Regions from separate parts of the Nostoc sp. DedSLP04 genome, predicted to be linked through region 3. Evidence: predicted binding sites of a transcription regulator. Region 3 holds the regulator's gene; each other region holds the start of a gene.

Region 1 (4,776 bases), on a different contig from region 3:
TTTCACAATTTTTGCTTTCTCTTGTGATTATCAGTGCCTTGATGTTGGGAGGATGTTCAACACAGCAAGTCGCTTCTAATAGCTCTTCTCCAAACTCGACTGCTACCTCGGCTACAACCGAGGCAAGCACCAAGACAACTACTGAAGCAACATCTGTATCTCAAACTATTAGTGAGAGTATTCCTGGAATAACAGATTTACCAAGACTAGAAGGCAAGGCTACTGTGGTAATCACGGTTAAAGGTTCGCCGATTACTATCGAAGTAGATGGCACTGATGCCCCTATTACAGCCGGCAACTTTGTAGATTTAGTGCAAAAGGGTGTGTACGATGGTTTAGCTTTCCATCGAGTTGTACGCGAACCCCAACCCTTTGTAGTTCAAGGGGGCGATCCCAAAAGCAAAGACCCAAAAGTTCCAGCAGATCAACTAGGAACTGGTAGCTATATTGACCCAAAAACGGGAAATGCTCGTTATATACCTTTAGAAGTTAAGCCAAAAGGTTCAGATACTCCGATTTACAATAAACCATTTGATGCTACTGCTCAACCCGTCGTATTGCCCCATAAACAGGGTGCAGTAGCAATGGCGCGATCGCAATCACCAGATTCAGCTTCTGCCCAGTTTTACTTTGCTTTAGCGGATCTAGCTTTTTTAGATGGTAACTACGCCGTGTTTGGCAATGTCACTCAAGGCTTTAATGTAGTAAACAAAATTCAGCAAGGCGATCGCATTGACTCTGCTAAAGTCACTCAAGGTGCTGAAAACTTAAAAACGCCTGGACAGTAGGAGAAAGAGGCAGGGGAGCAGGGGAGCAGGGGGGCAAGGGAAAAACTCTTAACTCTCAACTCCTCACTTTTAACTCCTAACTCCTAAATTGGTCAAAATTGTTGTTACTGGTATTGGTTTAGTTTCTGCCTTGGGTGGAAGCTTAGAAGATAGCTGGCGAAATTTAATCGCTGGTAAATCTGGAATTCGGTTACATCAACCATTTCCAGAACTTACACCACTTCCTCTAGGTTTGATTAATCAACAACCATCTGAGTTGACAAGGTTAACTCGGATGGTTGTTGCTTCTGCTTTAGAAGATTCTGGGTTAGTTGCACCTTTAGCTGATTGTGCTGTAGTCATTGGATCGAGTCGCTCTTATCAAGCGTCTTGGGAAATGCTGGCGCGGCAAATGTATAACGCGAATCATTTCCCGATTTCCTCTTTTGGAAATTGGCTAGATACATTACCTCATTTAAATGCGATCGCAGCAGCGCGACAAATTGGTGCATCTGGTATAGTTTTGGCACCAATGACAGCTTGTGCTACTGGAATTTGGTCTATTGCCCAAGCAGCTATGCTTATCCAAACTGGGCAATGTCAACAAGCGATCGCAGGTGCAGTGGAAGCACCGATTACACCTTTAACTTTAGCTGGGTTTCAGCAGATGGGTGCTTTGGCAAAAACTGGGGCTTATCCCTTTGATTTGCACAGAGAAGGCTTAGTCTTGGGCGAAGGCGCTGCTGTGTTTGTCTTAGAATCAGCAGAGTTTGCCAAGCAGCGTCAAGCAAAAGTGTATGGTGAAATTCTCGGTTTCGGCTTAACCAACGACGCATATCATAGTAATTCACCAGAACCCGAAGGGAAAAGTGCGATCGCTGCTATCAAACAATGTCTAGAACGTAGTTGTCTCTCACCAGGCGATATCGATTACATTCATGCTCATGGTACAGCTACCCAGCTAAATGACCAGATGGAGAGCATGGTAATCCAGCGTTTGTTTCCCCAAGGCGTGGCGGTTAGTTCCACCAAGGGAAGCACAGGTCATACACTAGGGGCATCTGGAGCTTTAGGTGTAGCTTTTTCTCTCATGGCGCTAAAGCATCAAATATTACCGCCTTGTTTAGGATTGCAGCAGCCAGAATTTGATTTAGATATTGTTACAGCCGCACGTCTAAGTAAAATTCGACAGGTATTATGTTTGAGTTTTGGTTTTGGGGGACAGAATGCCGCGATCGCATTAGCCAAGTGAAAACTTGTAGATTTAACTATCTGACCAACATAATATATTAATTTTTATTAAGACCCACACAGTGCGCGCCTTTAAAAAAGGTGATTTTTGAATATTTTTGTATATCAGAATATAAAATATAAAACTGTAACAAAAACTACAAAATATTTGTTTTCCCTAAAAAAAAGGATAAGCTTAAGTACAGATGATATCCGGTTCGTAAAGATACCGCGATTAGGAGAAAATTTATGATTTCAAAATCTTCGTTGCTGTCAGAACCTGCTTCTCCAGCGCATATATGCCCCTTTGACCAAGCCTGTAGTTACCTAGAAGCGGCAGCTAAAGAATTAAATTTAAATCAGGGTTTGCTAGAAATTCTCAGTCATCCGCGTAAGGTTGTCACAGTTTCCATTCCCGTGAAGCTAGATGATGGGGAAATCCAAGTTCTCGCGGGACATCGGGTACAGCACTCTGATGTTTTAGGCCCCTACAAGGGCGGAATTCGTTACCATCCGGCTGTGACACTGCGGGAAGTATCTGCTTTAGCAATGCTGATGACCTGGAAATGTGCCTTATTAGGTATTCCTTACGGTGGTGGAAAGGGTGGCATTGCTATAGATCCCAAACGCTACAGTGTTGGCGAATTAGAGCGAATCAGCCGCCGTTATATCAGCGAGTTGATTAAAGATATTGGGCCTTCCGTAGATATTCCTGCGCCAGATATGGGTACTTCTGCCCGTGAGATGGCTTGGATGATGGATACTTACTCGGTAAATGTTGGTCATGCTGTACCAGGAGTTGTAACTGGAAAACCCCTTTCGATTGGTGGTTCTCTGGGACGGGAAATGGCAACCGGACGTGGCACGATGATTATTGTCCGTGAGGCGTTAGCAGATCGAGGTAAATCCTTAGCAGGAGTGCGAGTAGCTATTCAGGGTTTCGGTAACGTCGGCTGTGCCGCAGCAGAATTACTACATGAAGCAGGCGCGAAAATTATCGCCGTTTCAACTGGTGCTGGGGGAATATTCTCTGAAGCTGGTCTTGATATTCCCAAATTAAAAGTCTACGCTGCTGAAAATCGCAAGAGTATTGTGGGTTTCCCGCAATCTGTACCAATTAGCAATGCAGATTTATTAACTTTACCCTGCGATGTCTTAATACCAGCAGCTTTGGAGAACCAAATCACTGAAGAAAATGTCAATCAGGTGCAGGCGCAAATTGTCGCAGAAGCAGCTAACGGCCCGGTTACTCTTGAGGCTAACTTGGCCTTAGAGGCGCGGGGTGTGACAGTGTTACCAGATATTTTGGCCAATGCTGGCGGTGTAGTAGTCAGTTATTTAGAGTGGGTACAGGGCCTTTCTTACGTATTTTGGGATGAGGAGCGCGTCAACCGCGAAATGGAACATTTGATGGTGCAAGCCTATCGCAAGGTGATTCATCAGTCGGAGGTACGGCAAATTTCTTTAAGATTAGCAGCTTACACGCTGGGGGTAGGTAGAGTGGCTCAGGCGTTGACTGACAGAGGTCTTTATCCTTAATATTTGGGTATAGACAGCAGTTTTTAATTGAATAGATAACATGTAAGGGCACAATATTATAGTTGTGCCCTTATATGTTATGAATAGCCGATGTTTTTGTTAAGCGATCGCTACAACATAACTAGTGGTCTATCGCATTATGACTCGCCAGAAGGTGCAGCAGCGTGGATTAAGTCTGGCTTCTCGTCATTAGGAGGACGCTCAATAGTTTGATCCGATGTGGGACGTTGATGGCGATTGCTAGTTTGGATCTGCACAGGTTTACCCGTCTCAATTGACTGGTAAAGTGCTTGAATAATCGAAACATCAATCAACCCTTCCGTACCTGATGGTTCTGGATCTTTATCTTCGAGAATACAATCAGAGAAGTATGTAAATTCAGCCGCTAGTTGATCGCGATCTTCAAAAGTCCGCTCTTGAGTTTCACCATTAATTGTTAAGTAATGCTTGATTTCGCCCTGCCAAGGATATGCAGGTTCTACTCGTAAATCGCCTTGAGTCCCTACAATCTGATAGGTTGAAACACTTGCTCCTCCAAAGCTACAGGTAAATGTTGCCAAACGCTCATTTGGGAAGCGCAAGATAACGCTAGCCATTTCTTCCACTTCGCTGAAGCGTTGTTCTCCGTTATTGGCAGCTACAGCCAATACTTCAATTGGTTCATCTTGAAAGAGGTAACGTGCAGCATTAATGCAGTAGATGCCAATATCATAGAGCGTGCCACCACCTGTAACATCTCGTAAACGAATATTGCCTTCTTCTACTTGCTGAGTAAAAACTGAGTTGAAAATTCGTGGTTCACCAATTTGCTTTGTACGCAAAATTTCAACTGCTTGTAAATTAGCTTCTTCTAAATGTAAGCGGTAGGCAATCATCAGCTTCACATTATTATCATTGGCAGCTTTAATCATTGCCTCACACTCTTCTTCTGTTACTGCCATTGGCTTTTCACATAACACATGAATTGCCTGATTAGCAGCTCGCACAGTGTAGTCACAATGCAAGTGATTAGGTAACGCAATATAAACTGCATCAATCTCGCCGCTTGCCAAACAGTCCTCATACTCTTCGTAGGAGTAAGTATGCTCAATACTATACTTTTTACTCAATTCTTCGTTTTTAGTGGGGTCATCTGAAACTAGTGCCACTAATTCTGAGTTTTCAGCCTGGGCAAAGGAAGGTAAGGCAGCTTGTTGGGCAAACCAACCTAAACCAACAACGGCATAACGAATTTTGTTCT
Region 2 (4,776 bases), on a different contig from region 3:
CCAGTTTCCGGTGATCTCGCCGTAGCGCTTCTTCTTTGCGTCGCTTATATTCAGCGAGTTGTTCTGGACTTTCCCAAGCGGTGGCGTAGATGCGTTGTAATTGGGCTTTAGTTTCATCCCCACGCCAATAAGCACCAGCAACGCTTTCTAGTTCAACTGCTTTCGGGTTTAATTCACTAGTATTTTCCAGATGAGGCCCTGCGCACAAATCCCACCATTCATTCCCCAGATGGTAAATTGTGATTGGTTCCTCTTTGATATCTCCCAGGATTTCTAGCTTGTAAGGTTCATTAATTCCTTGAATCCGGCGTTCGGCTTCTTCGCGGCTGACTTCTTCCCGAATTACTGGCAATTTGCGATTGATAATCTTCGCCATCTCTTTCTTGATGGCTTTGAGATCGTTTTCGCTAAATGGTTCTGGACTGTCGAAGTCGTAGTAAAAACCGTTTTCTATCCAAGGGCCGATTGTAACTTGCGCCTTGGGAAACAGCTTTTGTACCGCCATTGCCATAACATGGGAAGCAGTGTGGCGAATCTTTTTTAAGTTCTCCGATTCGCTGGTACGCGGTAAATAGATTTTTTCAACTTGTTCTGACTGTTGTGACTGATTTGATGAATTTGGCGACATTGGCTGCTGAACCGTTGGCGAGGTGATTACAAAAGGTGATTTATCTGAATCTGTAGGCTTATTCAACTATAACGACTTTGGTTAATTAGTCATTTGTCATTTGTCCGTTGTCATTTGTCCGTTACGAATAACTAATGACTAATGACTAATGATTAATGACTAATAGCTAATGACTTTGCGTAGCGGTTTGATTCTGAGTCCTGAATTCTTCTTCAATCCAAAAATAAAGATAAATTTTTGATTTGTTACCTGAGTTTCAAATTCAGGATTGCCCGCGTAGGCGTAGCCCGTCGTAGACATCGCTAAATTATCTTATGAATTGCAACTCGCTGTCATATATGCCTATAGATGCCTGTCCAAAGGCACTGTACAAACCAGAGATCGAGACTATATAATAAATTTTGTGCCCTTTGTTACAAAATTTTACATTAAGTAATTATGAGAGAAATCTAAAAAGTATTAAGAAACGTAAATAACGTTAATATTAGTAAGCAAGTTTGAAATATCCCTCTTATTTATGTCAGACTCAAATTTACCAGGGCCTGAGTTGTTTAAAACGGTTTTAGATCCGCTGCTGGAAGATTTTCAGCATTGGTTTACGCGATCGCGCCATTTACTCGAAACTGAGGAACTCTCATTTATGAGTCACCAAGAGCAATCTGACTTGCTCTTGCGGGTTAAGCAAGCTCAGGATGAACTAAATACGGCGAAGATGCTATTTAATGCAACTGATAAACAAGTCGGAATTGATATGGCAACGTTAATGCCTTGGCATGAATTAGTAACAGAATGCTGGAATGTCGCAATGCGCTTTCGTCAAGGACGTGAAGTCTAAGCGCGCTAAATTTCGGCAGACAACTTAGCGATGTCTCAAGACTTACCAAGGAAGCGTCTACGCAAGATGGTAAATCAGTCTTAAAAAAATAGTAGAAAATTCTTAACAATTTCTTAACATTAACTGGATTAGCAAAATAATGTATCCTATGCTACCGTAAGTGGAATAACGGTTGACAAATAGCTTCATATAAATGTAAGCGCCTGAAAAGTGCGTAGAATATTCGTCTTAACTGTGAGTACAGTATCGGCGAAACAAAGCGTTACAAAATAAAGTTTTAAAAATTGCTGTTCTGGAGGAAAATCCAATGTTACATCTGCTTTACATTCTTGCTTTTACAATCCTTGCATTTATAGCTGTTGGCAACTTAATCCGTAACCTGATTATGTTCAGTTTCGATCGGGAGCGAACTTACCCAACGAATTCCTCGCCAATGAATAACCAACGTAACTCTGGTTATTATTCATCAAAAAAACAGTTTGTACCCCATCCAGAGTTGTTAGATAACGCAGGGAATTTAATTAAAGAGCCACTTTTGATAATGCGTTCAATTAACGTTGAAGATGCGCGTCAACATCTCGATGCACTTTACGAAGCATCCCCAGGACATAAAAGAGATAATTCAGAAGAAGCATAATGTAGAGACGCGATTAATCGCGTCTGTTAGCAATTTGGGTGTAAATGGTTGTTGTTTTTACATCCTTAATTTTTTTTAGTAGAAATTTATTAGCATTTTTGAATTTGAGGCGATCGCATCGTTAGCCTGAAACGGCATGGTGTGAGTGATAAGATAATTCCTGAAGCACTCAGCGAAGCAACTAGGTAGTAGTTTTCAATACTGTGGCGCAGTCAGCACTTAAACAAAGCAAGGTTCTGGCACAGAGCAAAATGTAGCTCCTAATTATAACTGTATAACATCTTATTTGAGCATATATACGGAATATCCGGTAAAGATAAGGTATGGGAATAGAGGGAAACTTCAAACAAATATCCACACCTCTTTTAGAGATAGCGAAACAAGATTTGTATGTGTTGGACTTGTATCTTCATGCAAAAGAAGCCCTAGAAACCGGAGCAGTTCAACATCTACCTACCTACTTAAAAAAAAAGGAATAAATGATAACTTGGACGCTCTTATTGCTGAAGAGCAATGGAAAATTGGAAGACTAGATATTGATTCATATTGGCACGCAATTCACTACTTGCTAACTGAGGACATATCTCCGTGGGAAGAATGTCAGATACCTTTTATTGTTGCCCGAAAAAAGGAAAATAACCGATCGTTAATCAATGCGGTGATGGGCAGAACCTCAATTGAAGGAACAAAAGGTAGTTTCAAAGATTTCGGGCCTGTAAAATATCTTGTTCCCTCAGAAACTCAGCAAATCTCCGAAGCGCTGCTTCAAATTTCCGAAAAAGAGTTTGCTAAGAGATATGAAGAAGCTTGTGTGCTGAATCCAGATGTTTACAGAACATTATGGGATGAGGAAGTAGATGAATATTGGTATATCTTTCAGTGTATTTTAGAGTACTACAGAATAGCTGCTGAAGAAACCAGAGGTATGCTACTCTATCTCGGTTGTTTTTACGGGGTTGATTTCATGTGGGAAATGCAAGAGTAATGTCGCAGGCTAAAAATTCGATTGAAACGGACTGAAAGAAACCTCTAGAGTTGATGCAAAAGTTATCTGTGGTTGCTCAATTTTAACATTATGTCACTGAGCGATCGCACCCATCATAAAATAGGGAGTGGATAATTCACCACCCCCTACTCTCTTTCTAAGCTTCAATAACTACTCGAAGATTACCCCGTTTTTTAGCAACGCGACAAGCAGTCGTAGTCCCAGAACGCTCGAATTCCAAATCGAGGATGGTGGGGCCTACTTGTAAATTATGAAATGACAAGCGATTAATCGATTCTGGCAAAGCGGGGTCGATGATTCGCAAGCAGTTATTTTGAGCATCAGGCACTAAGTTGACCATCATTTGCAGTAGTTGGAAAATACTACCCGTAGCCCAAGCTTGGGGAGTGCAAGCAACCGGATACTGCACAGGAGCATTATCACCGTTCCGTTCGTAGCCGCAGAAAAGTTCTGGAGGACGTTGATAGGGTTGCTGCTGAGTCATGTCAAATAAACCTTGGAATATTTCTAAAGCTTGATCGATAAGACCGAGCGATCGCAATCCCATTGCAATCAGAGCGTTATCATGGGGCCAAACCGAACCAATGTGATAACCCATCGGATTATAAGCGGGTGACAAACTACTTAGAGTCCGAATGCCCCAACCATTAAACATATCTGGTGCCCGCAACCGTTCTGCAACACTATGAGCTTTTTCGTCTGTGAAAAGTCCCAAATGCAGACAATGACCGGGATTTGAGGTAATACTGTCTACTGGCTTACCTTCTCCATCCAAAGCCAGGGCGCAGAAATCTTGATCTTCTACCCAAAAATCTTGATTAAACCGAACCTTAAGATTTCTGGCCTCTTCTTGCCAACGATCTGCCAAATCAAGCCGCTTTTTCATCCTAGCTATTTCTGCTAGGCGTATTTTTGCAGCATAAACGTAAGCTTGTACCTCACACAGAGCAATTGGGCCGTTGGCTAATTCTCCCTTGCGGTCTACAATACAGTCGCCAGAATCTTTCCAACCTTGGTTAACAAGACCGCGTTTGGATCTACGGAAGTAGCTGAGGTAAGTGGTTTCTTTGGTATTGCGATCGATCCACTCCATTGCCGCTAGAGCATTGGGCCAAAGTTGCTCTAAGAGTTCTCGATCGTGAGTCCAAGCATAATGTTCGGCATAGAGCAGCAGCCACAAGGGAGTGGCATCAACTGTACCGTAGTAAGGTGTATGGGGAATTTCTTCACAACGAGCCATTTCTCCCAAACGTAACTCGTGCAAAATCTTACCCGGTTCTTCTTCGCGCCATTCGTCGTCAATTTTACCTTGGTATGTTGCCAGTAATATCAGAGTTTCCTTGGCGATTTGCGAGTTTAACATCAGGCTTTGAGAAGCTGTAATCAACGAATCTCGCCCAAATAATGTCGAAAACCAAGGTACTCCAGCGGAAACAGTCTTATGCTTACCAAAAGACTGGCGCAACAAATACATATCTTGTTCAGCCCGCTCAATCACTCGATTGAAGGTACTTTTATCTGAGCTAATGCGGGTAATTTGTTGTACCCAGTGCTGCTCCTCCATCCACTCAGCAGCTTTCGCCTGTCCTAAAGTGGTGGCGGCGCTCACGGTTGAACTGGACTGGTTGTTTCTCAACATATTCACTCGGTAGCCCAGCTTTTGAGTTTCG
Region 3 (4,776 bases):
CCAGAACGAGAGGTTTGGCTAAAATCTCCAGTTAAATCGTCTTTGCTGGCAAAAGCCAGACAATGGATGAGGATATCTAGCTTTCCCCACTGTTCGCCAATTGTCTCAAAGGTAGATTTAATTTGGTCTTCATCTTGGACATTACAGGGAAGAAATAAGCTGGGGTTAAGAGGTTCTACCAACTCCGCGACTTTTTTCTCCATCTTGCCGCGTTCATCCGGCAGGTAAGTAATACCCAGGTTTGCTCCAGCTTTGTGCAGTTGTTGGGCGATGCCCCAAGCGATCGAGCGGTTATTGGCAATACCTGTAACAAGGGCATTTTTTCCAGTCAGATTTAGCATATAAATTGTTAATGCGATCGATCATTAGGAGCATACTAGAATCTGAGGCACGTTTTGTCTTTGTTTTATACAGGCTTGACAAAAATGAATATTGCTAAGGGTGTTTGCTGTGACAAAAACCTTGATTTTTTATAAAGATATTCTCAAGATATCTTTATTTGTTCTTCAAAAAACCTTTTGAATATAGCTATTGGAAGTACTTATCAACAATTAGTAGCTGAAAGGATCAACAATTATGTATCATTATAAACAAAGAGTTATGAAGAGATTAGTTGGAGTATAGGAAAGTACAGAAAGGTTGACGGTGCTTTATTCATTTTTCGGGTGTATTCTTAGGTAATCAGTTTTTGTTTTTCCGGCATTGGGTAGGGGAAGGGAGATGATCGTGACACAAGATAAAGCCCTAGCAAATGTTTTTCGTCAGATGGCGACCGGGGCGTTTCCGCCAGTTGTGGAAACGTTTGAACGCAATAAAACGATCTTTTTTCCTGGCGATCCTGCCGAACGAGTTTATTTTCTTTTGAAAGGTGCTGTTAAACTTTCCAGGGTGTACGAGGCAGGAGAGGAAATAACGGTAGCGTTGCTGCGGGAAAATAGTGTTTTTGGTGTATTGTCATTGCTGACAGGAAATAAGTCGGATCGGTTTTACCATGCGGTTGCATTTACGCCTGCGGAATTACTGTCAGCACCAATTGAACAAGTGGAACAAGCACTCAAGGAAAATCCAGAATTATCAATGTTAATGCTGCGAGGTCTGTCTTCGCGCATTTTACAAACAGAGATGATGATTGAAACTCTTGCTCACCGAGATATGGGTTCTAGGTTGGTGAGTTTTTTGTTAATTCTTTGTCGGGATTTTGGCGTTCCTTGTGCAGATGGGATCACAATTGATTTGAAATTATCTCATCAAGCGATCGCAGAGGCAATTGGTTCAACTCGTGTTACCGTTACTAGGCTACTGGGAGATTTGCGTGAGAAAAAAATGATTTCTATCCACAAAAAGAAGATTACTGTGCATAAACCTGTTACCTTAAGTAGACAGTTCACATAAAAACAATTGGAGAAAGGGGAATCGGCGCGTGTTCTATTTTGAAAAATGACACTAATAGCTAGAGGTAAATCTAAAATTGAATAATTTCAGCTATTGCCAATTTCCACTTCTTTCCAGACAATGCTTAAAAGTAGTAGGCTGTATCAGGAAGGATTTCGGTAGCTAAAGATGACCACCGGATACATCCTCATCGCAGCAATTTTGATTCTGGGAGGCGTAATTGCCACCGTGGGCGATCGCATCGGCACACGAGTTGGCAAAGCCCGCCTCTCACTTTTTAAGCTTCGTCCAAAAAACACCGCCGTACTAGTAACAATTTTTACTGGTGGTTTGATTTCAGCATCCACTTTAGGGATTTTATTCGCTGCCGACGAAGGTTTGCGAAAAGGAGTCTTTGAGTTAGAAGATATTCAAACAGACCTCAGACAGAAGCGAGAACAGCTAAAAACCGCAGAAACGCAGAAAAGTCAGGTAGAAAGCGAGCTAAACCAAGCAAGAATTGCTCAAGCAAAGGCACAACAAGACTTGCAGGCAATTAATCAATCCTTGCAGGCGGCAAATGCTAAACAGAGGGAAACGCAAGCCCAGCTGAACCGTACCATTAGTCAACAAGCTCAAACTCAAACTCAACTCCAACGCACTCAAGGCCAGCTAGGACAAGTTGTAACTCAGTACCAAAAAGCCATAGCTGAGTTGCAAAGCGTTTCCAATCAGAGAAAACAGCTACAGGCGGCAGTTGAACTCTTGAAGACAGAACGTCAAAGACTATATGCAGAAGCGAAAACAGCCATTGACGAAGCCAAAACAGCAATTGAAAAACGCGATCGCGAACTTGCTAACCGTCAAGAAGCCATAGAAGCGCGCGATCAAAAAATTGCTCAACTGGATCAACTGATTCAAAAGCGTAACGTAGAAGTTGCAGCACGAGAGCAAGTGATTGCCAAACGGGAATCGCGCCTCAAAGAATTGGAAGCACAACAGGAGGAACTAGAACAGGAAGTTGCCAGACTGGAAAAATATTATCAGTCCTACCGCGACCTGCGTTTGGGTAAGCTGGCTTTAGTTCGCGGTCAAGTTCTGTCTGCTGCTGTAATTCGTGTTACTCAACCTGCCGCTGCTCGTCAGGCAGTGGTACAACTTTTACAAGAAGCCAATCGCAACGCCAACCTCGAATTAAGCGAACCTGGTGCAAATTCGGCAAACTTAGAGCTGTTGCGCGTGACCCAGGATCGGGTCGATCAATTAAGCAAGCAAATTGGCGATGGTAAAGAATACGTCGTGCGAATTTTTTCTGCTGGTAATTACGTCAGGGGAGAAAAGCAGATAGAATTTTTTGCGGATACAGCCCAGAATCAACTGGTTTTTTCGGGAGGCACGGTGTTAGCCACGACTACTGCTGATTCCCAAACCATGACATCTTATCAGTTACAGCAGCGGCTAGAAATACTGATTTCTGCTTCCCAATTTCGTGCCCGTAATGCCGGAATTGTCGAAAATGTGCAAGTAGAGGGGACTTTTCTGCGCTTTGTCAGCCAATTAAGACAGTATAATCAACTTTTGGAGATCAAAGCGATCGCAGCAGAGGATACTTATACAGCCGGGCCATTGAGAGTAAAATTGGTGGCAATAGTTAACGGAAAAATTATTTTTAGTACTTAAAAAATTATTTGCACACTGTTATTAGTAAGATTTAAACATATTGAACAGCAGCCAAAATAGTTGCTGTAGCTGCATTTTTATTTAGCAGACACTACGCGTAGCAAGATCCCTGTAAGGGTACATTTGTAATTTTTTATTTTTAATTTATTATGAATTTCCGTGAATTTTCACCAACGCAACCAGTCATCTTGGGGTTTGATCCAGGTCGAGATAAGTGTGGTTTAGGGGTGATGGGACTGGATCGGCAACTGTATTATCATCAAGTCGTGTTAGCAAAAGAGGCGATCGCTAGCATTGAGACACTGCGCCAAAGGTTTCCGATCTCTTTGATGGTCATGGGCGACCAAACTACAGCCAAACAGTGGAGACAGAGATTATATCAAGAATTGACAGAACCGTTGAGTATTATTTTAGTAGATGAGCGCTACACAACCTTAGAAGCACGCGATCGCTATTGGCAAATGTTCCCGCCCAAAGGGCTAATCAAGCTATTGCCACAGGGTCTACGACAGCCTCCAAGACCCATAGATGACATTGTTGCCATCCTTTTAATCGAAAGATACTTAAATCGCCTCACTGAATCAGCAACCAGCCAATTTTAGATTTTAGACTTTGGCGTGAGCGCTCAGTCGAACACTTTTTTCTTCAATCCAGAATCCAAAATTGAATAACTCCAAACTTTTAAAGTTCCGCCCGAATCGTAAAAGCATAGTCTCCTCCAGGCTCTAGCTGGTAATCTTGTTGCTCTAAGAATCGACCCAGAGGTTCTTTGATTAAGGCGCGACCTTGGGAAGGCTTGACGGCAAGTTCTCCCCGACGAAAATGCCACTGGAAATGCCACTCAAACTCACCCGCACTCACTTCACCTTCAAGGAAGCCGTGTTGCCAGGATTGGCGGGTAATTCTGACATGGGCAATGGTTTCTGGCAGACGTTTTGCACTCACAATGCTTTATGTCAAGTGTGGAATAACAGCCGATGATCTAGGCTACTTATTTTATTTACCAAACATATCTCAATTAGACAAACTGACAAAGTGGGTATTTGTAGTTAACTAGGTTGTGTTTATGAGTAAGATGACTTCAGCATCCTGGAGTTGCGCCACCGATAGCGTAAGCAAACTAGGCGTAGCCTCTCCTAGAGAAGCGTTAGCGAGTTTTACTTCGAGGGTCATAGTTCGTCATAGAGATTGGAAAATAAGTCAAACGAGAAATGCTAATTTTTTCGTTGCTTCTAGCGATCGCATTTCAACTACTGGTACATTTCAGGAATCGTTCCCACTCGCAATGTGAAGCAGTCTCTAGCGTAAATACCCAAACTAAGCAGTGTCTAACACTCGTATCATAATTATGTCGCTGAAAGTCTTTGTTGGGAACCCACAATATATTTATGCCGCAAGATAGCTGTTTTTTGAATCTATATGTACTTCAAATGTTGGGCAAAAGTATCTGAAGCATACAATAAATTAAAAACTACAGATAAAAAGATTTTGTGAATTACGCATAGACTCTTATACGATTGGGTAGTCTTACTAAAATAACTATCTCTAACACCAATGCCTAAAAAAGTAGGGAGAATGTCTTGTGGAGTCCTCATCACAAACTTAAAAAGGCTTTTTAAAAGTTAGTGGTTTCTAAGTGGATTTTCATAAATAACTTTATATATTTTAGCATTTCATTTAGTTTGACTGCTTCAATAGTTTGTCAAAAACGATTTAGGTAGAACT
Region 4 (4,776 bases), on a different contig from region 3:
GACTCTTACGCGCAAGTTCTCCTAGCCAACGATTACCCCAACGGACATGTCCTGCTTCCTCTGGGAGAATTTTTTCAAGAGTTTCCCGAATTTTGATGTTTTCTTCTGTCTGCGGTGCTTGTTTAAGCGCGTGAATGTGAGCAGAGAAATACTCACAACCCCGCTTTTCGGTAATGTTAATTGCGGCCAAGGCAGCAATCATGCCGTCCTCTAGGTTGTGTTTTGGATCGTAGGTGTCTTTGTCGAGCAGCCGATCGAATTCATCAATATAGGAAGTTCCGGGGGGAGTTCCTACATCGCTTCCCAAATCAATCAACAAGTCAGTTAGCCACATGGCATGACGAGCTTCATCTGAGACGTGATGAGACAAATCCCGGATCAGTTCCCGTGGCTGTCCATTCAGTTGTTCAATTACCTCAGTTAGGTCTTTGCAACTGCGTTGTTCGCTGTAACGGTAGCGATTGAGAGTAATTAGATGGATTTCGCGATCGCATACCACCCGTTTTAATATATCTCTGGCACTCAAAACATTCTGAAATTTACGCGGATAGGTAACTGCCATAGTTTATGTAAATTTTTGTAAATCTTTATTCGATCGTAACTTAATTTTTTGCAACTGCTGTATTCGTGTCGCTTCACCGAAAAAAAATCAAAGTTACAAAAATTAATCACTTGAGTTGACCTTAAGTGTAGAAAAAAGTAACGAATAAATGTTCAGCCTTGGGTAAGGTGTGTTTTTTTAGGTTAGACCAATCTGAAGCTAGATGATTTTAGTTATCAAAAGTAGATTGGGAAGATTTTTCCGGCTTTTGGAAACAAATAGTTGATATTGTCAGCAAAGGCAAATATAAACTTTTGCAAAAAGTAGCTTATGTTACAGAATTTTTGTTATATTAGTCTTGTAAGTAAAAAACCAAAAATTATATATTCACAAAATAGAGAGGACTATGGTTATGTCTATCGCAGATAAATCCCGTGCGTTAATGGTGCGCGAACATCAGCAAGTCAAGAATCGCCAACAATCTATGCTGATGCGGGCTGCACAAGAACTTGGTCTTCCTGAAGAAGCATCCCACTACTGGAACCCGATTCAAGGGAAGGTTGATGCTAACACTCGGATGATTTATGGGCCGAGTCATGCTTCCATGAGCTAAGTTTTAAGGTTGATTTTTTGAGTGAATATCTCAACCGACAACTCTAAAAAAAGCCACCCTTTACTCTAGGGTGGCAAAACTTACTTATTACTTTTTAGTTAGATACGACTCTTAATTAAGCATCGTAATAGAGGTAAAACTCGTAAGGATGAGGACGCAGCTGCAACTGTTTGACTTCGTTACCTAGTTTGTAGTCAATCCAATTTTCGATAAAGTCTTCCGTGAAGACGCCTGATTCGGTCAAAAAGGCGTGATCTTTTTCTAGTGCTTGCAGAGCCAACTCTAAAGAACCTGGAGTTGAAGGAACCTTTGCCAGTTCTTCTGGAGAGAGTTCATAGATATTCTTATCTAAGGGTTCACCAGGATGGATTTTGTTCTTGATGCCATCGAGACCAGCACAAAGCATTGCAGCAAATGCCAAATAGGGGTTAGAAGTAGCATCTGGACAACGGAATTCCAAACGTTTGGCTTTGGGGTTAGTACCAGATAAAGGAATACGGATAGAAGCAGAACGGTTCCCTTGGGAGTAAGCCAAGTTCACAGGAGCTTCATAACCAGGTACTAGGCGCTTGTATGAGTTGGTGCTAGGGTTGGTGATTGCCAACAGCGCTGGGGCGTGTTTGAGAAGACCACCAATGTAGTACAACCCCATATCGCTCAAACCAGCATACTTATCACCTGCAAACAGAGGTTGGCCGTCTTTCCAAATGGACTGGTGACAGTGCATTCCCGAACCGTTATCGCCAAAAATTGGTTTTGGCATAAAGGTAACGGTTTTGCCGTATTTCTTGGCAACGTTCTTGATGACATATTTGTAAATCATCAACCAGTCAGCCGCTTCGATCAACTTACCAAAACGGAAACCTAGTTCGCACTGACCACCAGTAGCAACTTCGTGGTGATGCTTTTCAATGGGTACACCTAATTGTGCCATCGTCAACAGCATCTCTGTACGGATATCTTGGAAAGAATCCGTCGGTGAAACTGGGAAGTAACCTTCTTTGAAGCGTGGTTTGTAACCCAAGTTGGGTTTGTTATCTGTACCAGCTTTACCGGAATTCCAAGCACCTTCTTCGGACTCTAAGAAGTAGTAGCCTTCGTTGGCGGTTTGGGCAAATCTAGCACTGTCAAAGATGAAAAACTCAGCTTCAGGGCCAAAAAAGGCTGTGTCACCAAGACCAGTAGAAACTAGGTAATCTACTGCTTTTTGGGCAATAACGCGTGGGCAACGGTTGTACCATTCACCCGTGCGGGGTTCTTTAATACTACAAATTATACTTAGCGTTGGCACTTCCATGAAGGGGTCGATCCAAGCAGTGTTGGGGTCGAGTACCATCGTCATGTCCGATTCGTTGATCGCTTTCCAACCCCGGATGCTGGAACCGTCAAACGGAACGCCATCAGTGAATGCAGTCTCATCGATTTGGTTTTGGTACAGTGTGAGGTGCTGCCAAGTCCCTACTGTATCGATGAATTTGAGATCGATCAGCTGAATTTGTTGGTCTCGGATCAATTCCAAGACTTCTTGTGGTGTTGTCATTGTTACTCCTTCTCTACCAATTTCCTAAAGTAAACCAAAATCTTACATTGCATCCTAACCCTACCGATCTCAATCAGGCCGTGACACACCAGAAATATCTTAAATACTAGACATTAGCTGATTTTGTAGCTTGTGCTACAGATATCTGGATTATCAGGTTATATTAACCTTTCGGCGATCATCTGTACAAAACTGGAAAGTTCATCATATAGGGTCAACTTTGACATAAAATCCTTATGTAGTGGATAGATTGTTTTTGTGCCGAATCTATTTTTAATAGCACAAAAATTTACTGGTGCATAAGTGCAGCCAAATAAATATCAAACCATAAATAGCAATGATTGGGAGAAGAAGGAATGCGCGATGCAGTAACAAGTTTAATTAAGAATTATGACTTAGCTGGTCGTTATTTTGACCGGAATGCGATCGATAGCCTAAAGTCTTACTTTGATAGTGGTACAGCAAGAGTACAAGCGGCGGCGGCAATCAATTCTAATGCGGCTGGACTTGTGAAGCAAGCTGGTTTACAGTTATTTGAAGAACTGCCAGAATTGATTCGCCCTGGTGGAAATGCTTATACAACTCGTCGTTATGCAGCTTGTCTGCGCGATATGGACTACTATCTGCGCTACGCCACTTATGCGCTGGTTGCTGGGAACACCAATGTGTTGGATGAACGAGTGCTGCAAGGGCTGCGGGAAACTTACAATTCTTTAGGAGTACCTATTGGGCCTACAGTTCGCGGTATCCAGATTCTCAAGGAGCTAATTAAGGAGCAAGTAGCAGCAGCAGGTGTGGTTAATAGTGCTTTTGTAGATGAACCATTCGATCACATTACACGTGAGTTGAGCGAGATAGATATTTAGATTTTAGGTGGGCAAGGTGTCTGCCCCGACATAAACTTAAATAGCGATCGCACTTTGGTTTAATGGAGCGATCGCTTTTTTGTGAACTCTAGACGTTGAGAAGGGCTTTATTCAAGATTTTGCCTGCAAAGGGCAAAATCATAACCAGCAATTCCCAAGCGGGTTTACGAAGGTATATTTTCCGAACGCTTTGGTCAGCTAATTCTTAATAGTATAGGAATAAACCTAATTGTCTTTGACGAGCAACTAGAAAGGATTATCAGATGGATAAGCTAGCTCGGTATCGTGAAATTATTCGTCAGTTGATATTTGACTATGCTAGTCACAAGCTTGCTAACGGTCAAATAGACACAGAAGCAGTGATTGACTCGGAGCGAAACCACTACGAAGTGTTACACATTGGCTGGGATGGAGTGCGCCGCGTACATGGTTCGGTGGTACATATAGATATTATTAATGATAAAGTGTGGATTCAATATGATGGTACTTCTCAGCAAGTTGCAGAGGCATTATTAGAAGCGGGTATTTTGCGCGAAGATATTGTCTTGGGTTTCCATCCTGCTGAACTACGGCAATACATCGATTTTGCTGTATCTTAATTATCTGAATATTGTGTATTTGCAAAGAATAATACATTTAAGTAGCGATCGCTCATAGATGAAACGCATTAGCCTATCTTATCTAGACTGGAACCTCTATAAGCCACAATAGAAGTTGCCGATGTTTGAGGCGCTGATGATGGAAGAATTATTAACTCTGAAAGACTTGCTTGTTAAAGGCGATGTTCAAGGAGCATTGATTATAGTTGAAGAATTAGAGGAAATGAGCCGAAATGACATAATCAAAACGATTCGTAGCTATGCAGTGATTTTGCTGTTGCTTCTGATTAAACAACAAGCGGAAAATCGCACGACTCGTTCTTGGGAAGTCTCAATTCGGAATTCAATTCGGGAAATTCAACGAGAAAATAAGCGGCGCAAAGCTGGAGGCTATTATCTTACGCCAGAGGAATTGTTAGAAATCTTAGCAGAAGCCTATTTAAATGCCATCGATCGGGCTTCTCTAGAAGTAGAAGAAGGTCGTTATGAAGCCCAAGAATTAGAAAAGCTGGTTAACCAAGAAGAAATTATCAATCGTGCTTTGGCTTTAATCTTACCAGGAGAGTCTAGTTAATTGGCTAAACAGCGACTCGACACACTATTAGTAGAGCTAAATT

The links. Region 3 encodes NtcA, which controls nitrogen genes in cyanobacteria. Its sites were predicted from a motif close to TNTGTANNNNNNNNTACANA; they were not measured.
Region 1: a site for NtcA is predicted at 2,143-2,162, ahead of RMX89_RS31610 (Glu/Leu/Phe/Val dehydrogenase). Genes of this name have one in related genera too.
Region 2: a site for NtcA is predicted at 1,029-1,048, ahead of RMX89_RS18390 (DUF2605 domain-containing protein). Genes of this name have one in related genera too.
Region 4: a site for NtcA is predicted at 2,817-2,836, ahead of glnA (type I glutamate--ammonia ligase). Genes of this name have one in related genera too.

The regions. Positions count from the first base shown of each region.
Region 1 is NZ_JAVRCL010000087.1:2,123-6,898, forward strand. Features, by position in the region: gene RMX89_RS31600 (peptidylprolyl isomerase) at 1-788, shown strand, start outside; gene RMX89_RS31605 (beta-ketoacyl-ACP synthase) at 877-2,019, shown strand; gene RMX89_RS31610 (Glu/Leu/Phe/Val dehydrogenase) at 2,247-3,536, shown strand; gene RMX89_RS31615 (Gfo/Idh/MocA family oxidoreductase) at 3,674-4,776, opposite strand, start outside.
Region 2 is NZ_JAVRCL010000030.1:56,685-61,460, reverse strand. Features, by position in the region: gene thrS (threonine--tRNA ligase) at 1-628, opposite strand, end outside; gene RMX89_RS18390 (DUF2605 domain-containing protein) at 1,146-1,463, shown strand; gene RMX89_RS18385 (DUF2973 domain-containing protein) at 1,771-2,100, shown strand; gene RMX89_RS18380 (hypothetical protein) at 2,424-2,579, shown strand; gene RMX89_RS18375 (DUF1877 family protein) at 2,588-3,085, shown strand; gene RMX89_RS18370 (amylo-alpha-1,6-glucosidase) at 3,243-4,776, opposite strand, start outside.
Region 3 is NZ_JAVRCL010000018.1:24,133-28,908, reverse strand. Features, by position in the region: gene fabI (enoyl-ACP reductase FabI) at 1-341, opposite strand, end outside; gene ntcA (global nitrogen regulator NtcA) at 721-1,392, shown strand; gene RMX89_RS12820 (DUF3084 domain-containing protein) at 1,561-3,051, shown strand; gene RMX89_RS12815 (resolvase) at 3,201-3,653, shown strand; gene RMX89_RS12810 (DUF3146 family protein) at 3,733-3,996, opposite strand; gene RMX89_RS12805 (hypothetical protein) at 4,118-4,342, shown strand.
Region 4 is NZ_JAVRCL010000012.1:9,953-14,728, forward strand. Features, by position in the region: gene RMX89_RS09430 (ferritin-like domain-containing protein) at 1-562, opposite strand, end outside; gene RMX89_RS09435 (hypothetical protein) at 954-1,154, shown strand; gene glnA (type I glutamate--ammonia ligase) at 1,270-2,694, opposite strand; gene apcB (allophycocyanin subunit beta) at 3,051-3,560, shown strand; gene RMX89_RS34485 (hypothetical protein) at 3,711-3,836, shown strand; gene RMX89_RS09450 (XisI protein) at 3,824-4,159, shown strand; gene RMX89_RS09455 (DUF29 family protein) at 4,299-4,733, shown strand; gene RMX89_RS09460 (TlyA family RNA methyltransferase) at 4,734-4,776, shown strand, end outside.